Regions from separate parts of the Pseudomonas sp. NPDC079367 genome, predicted to be linked through region 3. Evidence: riboswitches for the same ligand, from Rfam matches in the RefSeq annotation. Region 3 holds a riboswitch; each other region holds the start of a gene.
What was found. A riboswitch is a leader RNA that binds a small molecule or an ion and turns the genes downstream of it on or off. The one in region 3 is predicted to bind cobalamin.

Region 1 (3,269 bases), on a different contig from region 3:
GATCGAGGCCTTCGGCAAATGCGGCGACCTGGGTGCCGGCCACAGCAGTCGGTTTTGCACCCTCCGACCAGCCCACTGCGGGGGCGATGTTCACTGTCGGGATCAGCGTCTTGTTCGGTTCGGGCAGCTTCGGTGACGGGCCGGTGCCGTCGGAGACTTGCAGGCTGGAGGTTTCACCGCAGGCGGCGAGCCCGCCAGCGACGGCGATGATAAGAGCGAGTTGGGCCTTGCGCATTGCTGATCTTCCCTATGAATGCATTCCTAATCATAGAGGAGGGCGCAGGCCCGATGGTTCAACTGCTCAACCGCGGGCTTCTTTGAGCAATACGGCGATGCCGGGGTGATAGTTGCCTGCGTCGTTGTGCAATTTGCGATAGGCATAGGGGAAATACCAGGCCACCGCGCAGGTGTGCTCTTTTTGCAGGTCGTCGACCATGTCCTGCAGTTCTTCGGGGCTGGCGCTGTGCTGGGCTTTTTGCGGGGCAACGAACAGGCAGCCGAGCTTGAGATCACTGGCGTAGCTGATGCGCTTGGCATCAACGGTGATGTCGAGCAGGGCCTGGGTCAGGTTGAGGTTGTTGACCCGTGGCCAGCGTTGCGTGGCCTGAATGAACGCGCGATCTTCGGCGCCGGCTATAAGCAGGTCAGCGCGTGCGTTACGCTCGCCTTCTTCGTTCTGTTTGCGCGTGGCCGTGTCGCTCAGGGTCACCATTTCGGCCAGCCATGCTGCTGCCGAGAGCAAACCGAGGTTGGCTTTTTCGTCGTGCCAGTACGGCGTGTCGTTGTCGCCGCGCACGCTGTTGTAGCGATCGATACAGTCAAACCAGCGTTCCAGCACCGGGCGCAGAAATTCCAGGCGCGGGTTGCTGATGATCATGCCTTGCATCGTCGTCATCCTTATTATTGTGATGGGCTTTTCGAGAAAAGCATGGCTCTTTGATATCATTTGTCACAGTCTGGCACAAGATTGCCGCTGCACAATTGATCAGCGGCGGTTATTCGCTCGCAAAGCGCCTCTTCAATTGACGCTCCACCCCCAACCCTCTAACCTTCGCCGCTTGTTTCAGGTGCTCTGTGGCCCCGCGTCGACAGAGTGAAACAGGGAAGCCGGTGAGGATGGTCTTCAAGCGAAGCCACGACGATCCCGGCGCTGCCCCCGCAACGGTAAATGAGTGAAAACTGCGCCTTGAGCCACTGCCTCGAAAGAAGCGGGAAGGCGCGCAGCCCGGCGAAACGCCGCTCATGAGCCCGGAGACCGGCCTGATCCATCTCAGCGGCATCACGGTGGGCGATGCCAGGCTTCTTGCCGTCTATTCTTGTGCCTGCCCGCCGTTATCCAGCCTCAACGGAGAGCTCCCCAATGAACGATTCCCCCGAGCGCGACGAACGCCATCTGGCGCGCATGCAGCGCAAGAAAGCCGTGATCGACGAACGCATCGCCAATTCGCCCGACGAATGTGGCTTGGTACTGGTGCTGACCGGCAATGGCAAAGGCAAGAGCAGCTCGGCGTTCGGCATGCTCGCCCGCGCCATGGGCCACGGCATGCAATGCGGTGTGGTGCAGTTCATCAAGGGCCGCAACAGCACCGGCGAAGAATTGTTCTTCCGCCGCTTCCCCGAGCAGGTGCGTTTCCACGTCATGGGCGAAGGCTTCACCTGGGAAACCCAGGATCGTCAGCGCGACATCGCCGCTGCGACCGCGGCTTGGGAAGTCTCCCGCGAATTGTTGCGCGACCCGGCGATCGGTCTGGTGGTGCTCGATGAGTTGAACATCGCGCTCAAGCATGGCTACCTCGATCTGGATCAGGTGCTCAGTGATCTGCAGGCACGTCCGCCGATGCAGCATGTGGTCGTCACCGGTCGCGGCGCCAAGCCGGAAATGATCGAGATGGGCGACACGGTCACCGAGATGGGCATGCTCAAACACGCCTTCCAGGCCGGCATCAAAGCGCAGAAAGGCGTCGAACTTTGAAGCAACCACGTCACTGCCCGGCGGTGCTGATCGCCGCGCCGGCCTCCGGTCAGGGCAAGACCACCGTCACCGCCGCGCTCGCTCGTTTGCATCGCAACCAGGGACGCAAGGTCCGCGTGTTCAAATGCGGCCCGGACTTTCTCGACCCGATGATCCTCGAGCGCGCCAGCGGTGCGCCGGTATATCAATTGGACATGTGGATGGTCGGCGAGCAGGAAAGTCGCCGGTTGTTGTGGGAAGCTGCGGCCGAGGCGGACCTGATTCTGATCGAGGGCGTGATGGGCTTGTTCGACGGCACGCCGTCCAGCGCTGACCTGGCGCGTCATTTCGGTGTGCCGGTGCTCGGGGTGATCGACGGCACTGCGATGGCGCAGACCTTCGGCGCCTTGGCGCTGGGCCTGGCGAAGTATCAGCCGGACTTGCCGTTCGCTGGCGTGCTGGCCAACCGCGTCGGCACCTTGCGCCACGCGCAATTGCTCGAAGGCAGCCTCACCGAAGGACTGCGCTGGTACGGCGCGCTGTCTCGCGAGACTGGCATCGAGTTGCCGAGCCGCCACCTCGGCCTGGTCCAGGCCGGCGAATTGAATGACCTTGATGTACGCCTCGATGCGGCCGCCGATGCGCTGGCCAGCAGCTGCCAGGTCGCGCTGCCACCGGCCGTGGAATTCGCTGCGCCTGACGTCATCGCCGCCGAGCCTCTATTAAGAGGTGTGCGCATCGCCGTGGCTCGTGATGAAGCGTTTGCCTTTACCTATGGCGCGAGCCTCGATCTGCTGCGGGCGATGGGCGCCGAGCTGCATTTCTTCTCGCCAATCCGCGACACGCAATTGCCCGACGCAGACAGCCTCTATCTGCCGGGCGGTTATCCGGAGCTGCATCACGTCGCGCTGGCGCAAAACACCTCGATGCTTGCAGCGATCCGCGCGCACCATGCGGCGGGCAAGCCGTTGCTCGCCGAATGTGGCGGAATGCTTTATCTGCTCGATTCGTTGACTGATGTCGAAGGCACCCGTGCTGAACTGGTTGGTTTGCTCAAGGGCGATGCGGTGATGCAGAAGCGTCTTGCGGCGCTGGCGTTGCAGGCGGTCGAGTTGCCGGAAGGTTCTTTGCGAGGGCATACGTATCATCATTCGCTGACCACCACTGAGCTGGCGCCGATTGCCCGGGGCTTGAGCCCGAATGGCGGGCGTGGCGCTGAGGCGGTTTATCGTGAGGGGCGGATGACGGCTTCTTATGTGCACTTTTATTTCCCGTCGAATCCGACCGCGATTGCTGCGTTGTTTGCGCCCGACCGTGA
Region 2 (3,269 bases), on a different contig from region 3:
CCAGCCACACCGACGGCCAGCGTACGCCGCCGAGATTGCCCAGCAGCCAGAACATGATCCCGCGCGCTTGCTCCGAGCTTGCTGAGCGGGTAATCAGAAACGCCGTGAGGGCGTTGAACAACTGCGACCCGGCGATGCCGGCCAGGATGATCTGCCCGGTGCCGCTGGCCGAGCCGCTGACCCGTGCCAACAGGATCACCAGCACGAATGCCGTCACCGCACCGGCAAAGGCACCGACCGACAATGAAATAGCCCCGGCGCCGACGCCAAGCAGGGCGACCATCACCGCGCCGGTCGAGGCGCCAGCGGAAATTCCCAGCAAATACGGATCGGCCAACGGATTGCGCAGCAACGACTGCAGGATCACCCCGCACGTGGCCAGGCCGGCACCGCAGGCCGCCGCGACCAAAGCGCGAGTCAGGCGATAATTCCAGACGATGCCTTCGTCGATCGGGTCGAGCACATGACCGGCGCCCCACAGTTTGTTGGCCAGCACCTGCAACACCACGCTTGGCTCGATCGAGGTCTCGCCAATGGCCACGCCGCCGATCAGCGCGACCGACAGCGTCAACAGGACCAGCAGCGACCGAATCAGGTGTCTGCTCATTGCGACAGGTCGTAGCCGTTGATGGCGCTGGCCAATTGTTCGAGGCCGTCGAAGGTGCGCAGGCTGGCCTGCATGGCCATGGCGTCGAGGACGATAATGCGGTTGTGCTTGACCGCGTCCATGTTGCGCGTCACCGGATCACGGCGCAGGAAGGCGAGTTTTTTCTGATAGTCGTCCGCCGGGAAACGTCGACGATCCATGCGCGCGATGACCAGAAACGTCGGGTTGGCCTTGGCGATGGTTTCCCAGCCAACGGTCGGCCATTCTTCATCCGACTCGACGACGTTGCGCACGCCGAGGGTGCTGAGCATGAAATCGGGAACGCCTTTGTGCCCGGCCACGAACGGCTCGATGTCCATCTCGGCGCTGGAGAACCACACCAGGGCGCTGACGTCTTTGCGCTGCTGTTTTTTCGCGGTGGCGATCGACCGCGCGAGGCTGGCCTTGAGCTGTTCATTGAGCTGTTCGCCACGCGCCTGCACATCGAAAATCGCCGCCAGTTGACTCACGCCTTTGTAGATGCTGTCGATGCGGAACGGCGCCAGCCGCGTGCCGTCGGAGCCGACGAGGTTGTCCTTGGCTTCGCAATCGGAGGGCAGCAGGTAGGTGGGAATCTTCAATTCATGGAACTGCTCGCGAGTGCCGACCGCGCCTTGCGGGCCGACCATCCATTCCAGCTCGACGGCAACCAGCTCCGGGCGTTTGGCGATCACCGCTTCGAAACTCGGCTCGTTGTCGGCGAGGCGCTCGATCCTGTCGTTCTGCGCTTTGTAGGTGCCCAGCACGTCGTTGAACCACAGTGAGGTGCCGACGACCTTGTCGCCCAGACCCAAGGCGTAGAGCATTTCGGTGCCGGCCTGGCCGATGGTCACTGTGCGAGTGGGTGCGTGTTGAAAGGTCAGGCTGCTGCCGCAGTTTTCGACGGTCAGCGGATACGCAGTCGGTGCCGCTTGAACCAGGGTGCAAAGGCTCAGACAGGTCAGCAGGGTGGCAACGCGGGTCAGCAGCATGGGGCAGTCTCCAGGGGAACCGTACGGGAGCGGGCGGGTACGGTTTGGAAACACACCTCGGGCGCGGTCGTGGAAACAGCGCAAGGCCGGCATTGTGAAAACACACACGGCACGATGTCCTTCCCGGACACCCCGCCGGTTAGTCAGTCACTGTGCCGGCAGGTCTCCTGACTGATGCGTCATCGCCGTGCTCCGGCCTTCCCGGGAATGACCCAGTGGCAGTCGAGGAGCAGGCTCGGCACCTACAGTTGCGGGGGCAGTTCCGATTGATGCTGTGCAAGCATTTCGGATTCCCTGTTAATTCCGTGTGGAAACCGGCGCGGGCATGGTAGTCGATCAGGGCGCTCAAGGGGAGCCGAATCTGCCTTCGGCAGCTCCTACAGGGGGCGCGTGCTTTCATTCCGGGTATTTGCAATCCTGGGCGAAGCTTGGCTAGTATACGATCCATATACATTTCGTATCGGAAACAGATATGGGCATCGTAAAAATTTCAGAGGACATGCACGAAAATCTGCGCATCTCCAGCAACGCCCTCAGCCGCTCGATCAACGCGCAGGCCGAGCACTGGATGCGCATCGGCATGCTCGCCGAGCTGCACCCCAACCTCGACCACAGCGCCATTTGCCGCCTGCTGATCCGCGCCGAACAGAACGGCGGCCTGGATTTGCAACAACTGACTCAGGAAGCCGTCAGCGCATGAGAAACCAGATCAAAATCAACACGCCTGCCGACATTGAAAAATCCCGCGCCGCCGGCAAACTCGCCGCCGAAGTGCTGGCGATGCTGGTGCCGCATGTGAAGGCCGGGGTGAGCACCGATGAGCTGGATCGGCTGTGCAACGACTACATCGTCAATGTGCAGAAAGCCGTGCCTGCCAACGTCGGTTATCACGGCTTTCCGAAAACCGTCTGTGCGTCGGTCAATGACGTGGTGTGCCACGGGATTCCGTCGGGCACCCCATTGAAGGACGGCGACATCGTCAACCTCGATATCGCCGTGATCAAGGATGGCTGGTTCGGTGATACCAGCCGTATGTACGTCGTCGGTGAGGCGACTCCTGAAGCGCAGCACCTGATCAAGACCACCTACGAAGCCATGTGTGCGGGCATTCGCGCAGTGAAACCGGGCGCAACGCTGGGCGATATCGGTCATGCGATCCAGAGCCTGGCGGAGGCGGAGGGCTTCAGCGTCGTGCGTGAATACTGCGGCCACGGCATCGGCAAGGTTTATCACGATGAACCGCAGATCCTGCATTACGGCTTTCCCAATCAGGGGCTCAAGCTCGAGGCCGGGATGATTTTTACCGTGGAGCCGATGCTCAATGCCGGCAAGCGCCATGTGAAGAACATGCCGGATGGCTGGACCGTGCTGACCAAGGATGGCTCGTTGTCGGCGCAGTGGGAGCATATGGTCGCGGTGACCGAGACCGGGTTTGAAGTGCTGACGGCTTGGCCGGATGAGGTCGAAGGCTTTATCCCGATTGTCTGAGCACCACAAAACCTTGTGGGAGCGGGCTTGCTCGCGAATGCGGTGGGTCATTCAACCTTGATGGTGACTGACACGACCTATTCGCGAGCAAGCCCGATCCCACAGTTGAAACGCAATTTCATGTAGAAGCTTCAGTGGGCACCGGCAGCCTTGTTCAAGTCGCT
Region 3 (3,269 bases):
CAAGTCGCTGAGCTCCGGGTCCGGACGGTCATCGCCCGGTACCAGAATCAGTTGCACGCCGCGTTCGGACAGTTCGATCAGCCGCTCGACGCCGTAGCGCCAATAGGCGATGCCGCCGTGCAGCGAGATGAGAATGACCTTGGCGTGTCGCAGCACTTCGTCCACGTACAAATCGACCGACGCATGATTCTGCACCTGCATCGGGTTGGCCAGACGCAAGCTCGGATAATCATCCGGCAGCTGCTGCGCCGCCTCGGCAAGCAGCGCCAGGCTGGAATCGCCGCTGCACAGGATCACCAGCTCGGCGGGGGTTTGTCCGAGGTCGGCAATGTTGTCATCCGAGACGAATCCGCCGGGCTGAGTCCTGAGCAGGTGCATGGCTTAAACGCTGAGCGCGGCGCGCAATTGCGCTTCGAGTTGCACGGCATCCAGTGCCTGACCAATCAGCACCAGACGCGTGACGCGCGCTTCTTCAGCGCCCCACTGACGGTCGAAATGCTTGTCGAAACGCGTGCCTACACCCTGAATCAACAAGCGCATCGGTTTGTTCGGGATGGCGGCGAAACCTTTGACACGGAGAATGCCGTGCTGCACCACCAATTGCGTCAGTGCGTCGAGCAGCAGGCTTTCGTCGGCTTGCGGCAGTTCGATGGAGATCGAGTCGAAGGCGTCGTGATCGTGGTCGTCATGATCGTCATCACCGTCATGATGGTGATCATGGTGGCTGTGGCGGCTATCGATGTGTTCTTCGGAGCCAGCGCCGAGGCCAATCAAGACGTCGAGCGGCAAACGACCGTTGCTGGCTTCGATGATTTTTACCGCTGGCGGCAGCTCTTCGGCGACCTCAGCGCGTACGCGAGCCAAGTCTTGCGGGCTGGTCTGGTCGGCCTTGTTGAGGATCACCAGATCGGCGCTCGCCAGTTGATCGGCGAACAGCTCGTGCAGCGGCGATTCATGGTCGAGGTTCGGATCGAGCTTGCGCTGGGCATCGACCTGATCCGGGAACGCGGCGAACGTGCCGGCGGCGACGGCCGGGCTGTCGACCACAGTGATCACCGCATCGACGGTGCAGGCGCTGCGAATTTCCGGCCACTGGAACGCTTGCACCAATGGCTTGGGCAGGGCCAGGCCCGAGGTTTCGATGAGAATGTGATCGAGGTCACCGCGACGGGCTACCAGTTCGCGCATCACCGGGAAGAATTCTTCCTGCACCGTGCAGCACAGGCAGCCGTTGGCCAATTCGTATACGCGGCCGCTGGCCTCTTCTTCGGTGCAGCCGATGGTGCATTGCTTGAGGATTTCACCGTCGATGCCCAACTCGCCGAACTCGTTGACGATCACCGCGATGCGCCGGCCCTGAGCGTTGTCGAGCATGTGCCGTAGCAGCGTGGTTTTGCCCGAACCGAGAAAACCGGTGACGATGGTGACGGGGAGTTTGGCCAGTGTTTTCATCGGTATGCCCTTTGGCAAGCGGCGGGCATACGGGACGAGAACCGGCAGCGCGTGTGCACGCCGGAAGCATTCGCCACCGGATCACCCCGCCCGGTTGTAGTGAGAATCTGTGACGAGGCAGGTCTCCTGGCTGACGGTGTCCAGGCGCTGGGCCTGGCATTCGCTGCGCCTTCCCGCTGGCTCATTGGCTGAGCTGGCAGTGGCGTGGCAACGAACCTCACCGTTCACAGTTGCGGGGGCAGCCGCGGCTTTGACCGCGTTCCCTTCTTAGCTTCGGCGAGTGCCGAAGAACCTCGAAAGCGCAAGGCTACGCATGGGTCCGTCGTGGGTCAATGGTCGGTGAGTCTGAAACTGGGGGTATATCCGTTGCTACGGGTGCAGCGGCGTGCGGTTTCGCTCCAGCGACTCCCTTTTCCAGATGTACGACTGCGTCGTACGGTAGCTGTGATCACACACCCGGAGCGATCCCATAACGAAGCCTGCCGAAGGGGCAAAAGATCAAAAGCAAAAGCCAGATCAAAAGATCGCAGCCTTCGGCAGCTCCTACAGTCGGATCGCGTGCTGCAAGACCAGGTCGGCTGTCAGGCCGCCTTCGCGAGCGGGCTCGCTCCCACAAAAAGCAAAAAGCAAGGCAGCGCAGCTGCCCGCGGCGAAGCCGCCCCACTCAACAATGAGCGCAAGCTCGAGTGCTCTTGATCTTGATCCACCGGCGACGTCGGAAGGCTGAGCGGAGGGATTGATCCGGGCGTGGGAGCGCAGCGACCGTACGACGCAGTCGTACACAGCGAGTGTAGGTGCAGCGAAGCAAACCGGAGCCGCTGCGCCCGGATCAGTCCCGCAGCGAAGGAACCCGAGCCTGCGAGGGCCGAACGTAGGAGCAAGCCTTTTTGGGTACTTTTTCGGCGTTTGGGAAAAGTGCCTCGCCGTAAGGGCGAAACCGTAATCAGCAACACCCGCAGCAACGGATATACACACAAAAACATCAGAAAATGCCCCCACCGCAGCACCGAAAACTCCCCGGAAATTGACTAAAAACCCAAACCCATGTTCTCCTGCACACCTTGTTACGGGTGCCCTTCACAGGGTGAAACGGGAAACCGGTGAATCATGTGCTTTACTCAAAGCCATGTCAGTCCGGTGCTGCCCCCGCAACGGTAAGCGAGCGAAGCGTCAAATCCACTGTGCCCTGGCATGGGAAGGTGACGCTTGCAGGTCGGTGACAAACCAACCCCTCGTGAGCCCGGAGACCGGCCCGCAACACCCAGCGCGCGCAAGCGCCGCTGACCACCAACAAACCCGCGGTGGGCGGGCGCTGTTCGAAATCCCTGCGTGCCCGACTCGCAGGGATTTTCCTGCGCTCTATTCACCCGCTGACATTTCAGAGGGAAGCGCTATGTCGATCATCAGCAATACCGTCAGCCACACTGACCACATCTCCAGCACCACCACTCTCGGCCAACGCGTGGCCGCCGCCCTCTTCGCCTCGATCCTCGGCGCCAGTCTGGTCTGGTTCGCCGGTTTCTCGCACATCGAAGCAGTGCACAACGCTGCCCACGATACCCGCCACAGCGCTGCGTTCCCTTGCCACTGAGACCTGCCGACATGATCAAGCGTATCGCGCAAACGGCGGGGTTCACCGGCTTGCTGGCCGCCCTGCTGCTGACGTTGCTGCAGAGTTTCTGGGTATCACCACTGATTCTGCAGGCCGAAACCTTCGAGAAATCCGAACCGGTCGTGCAAGTTCACGAACACGCCGCTGGCACTGCCGCCCACAGCCACGATGGCGAAGCCTGGGAGCCCGAAGACGGCTGGCAGCG

Region 1: linked by a shared signal. The riboswitch ahead of cobO (cob(I)yrinic acid a,c-diamide adenosyltransferase) and the one ahead of cobW (cobalamin biosynthesis protein CobW) in region 3 are both predicted to bind cobalamin.
Region 2: linked by a shared signal. The riboswitch ahead of ACIGDJ_RS06550 (ABC transporter substrate-binding protein) and the one ahead of cobW (cobalamin biosynthesis protein CobW) in region 3 are both predicted to bind cobalamin.

What each region holds. Positions count from the first base shown of each region.
Region 1 is NZ_JBITTW010000040.1:33,596-36,864, reverse strand. It holds gene ACIGDJ_RS23450 (sorbosone dehydrogenase family protein) at 1-235, opposite strand, end outside; gene ACIGDJ_RS23445 (hypothetical protein) at 302-886, opposite strand; cobalamin riboswitch at 1,049-1,279, shown strand; gene cobO (cob(I)yrinic acid a,c-diamide adenosyltransferase) at 1,361-1,972, shown strand; gene ACIGDJ_RS23435 (cobyrinate a,c-diamide synthase) at 1,969-3,269, shown strand, end outside.
Region 2 is NZ_JBITTW010000003.1:81,248-84,516, forward strand. It holds gene ACIGDJ_RS06545 (FecCD family ABC transporter permease) at 1-607, opposite strand, end outside; gene ACIGDJ_RS06550 (ABC transporter substrate-binding protein) at 604-1,617, opposite strand; cobalamin riboswitch at 1,757-1,951, opposite strand; gene ACIGDJ_RS06555 (ParD-like family protein) at 2,090-2,317, shown strand; gene map (type I methionyl aminopeptidase) at 2,314-3,105, shown strand; gene ACIGDJ_RS06565 (ABC transporter ATP-binding protein) at 3,237-3,269, opposite strand, start outside.
Region 3 is NZ_JBITTW010000001.1:504,314-507,582, forward strand. It holds gene cobN (cobaltochelatase subunit CobN) at 1-378, opposite strand, end outside; gene cobW (cobalamin biosynthesis protein CobW) at 382-1,452, opposite strand; cobalamin riboswitch at 1,551-1,763, opposite strand; cobalamin riboswitch at 2,504-2,723, shown strand; gene ACIGDJ_RS02125 (CbtB domain-containing protein) at 2,846-3,043, shown strand; gene ACIGDJ_RS02130 (CbtA family protein) at 3,055-3,269, shown strand, end outside.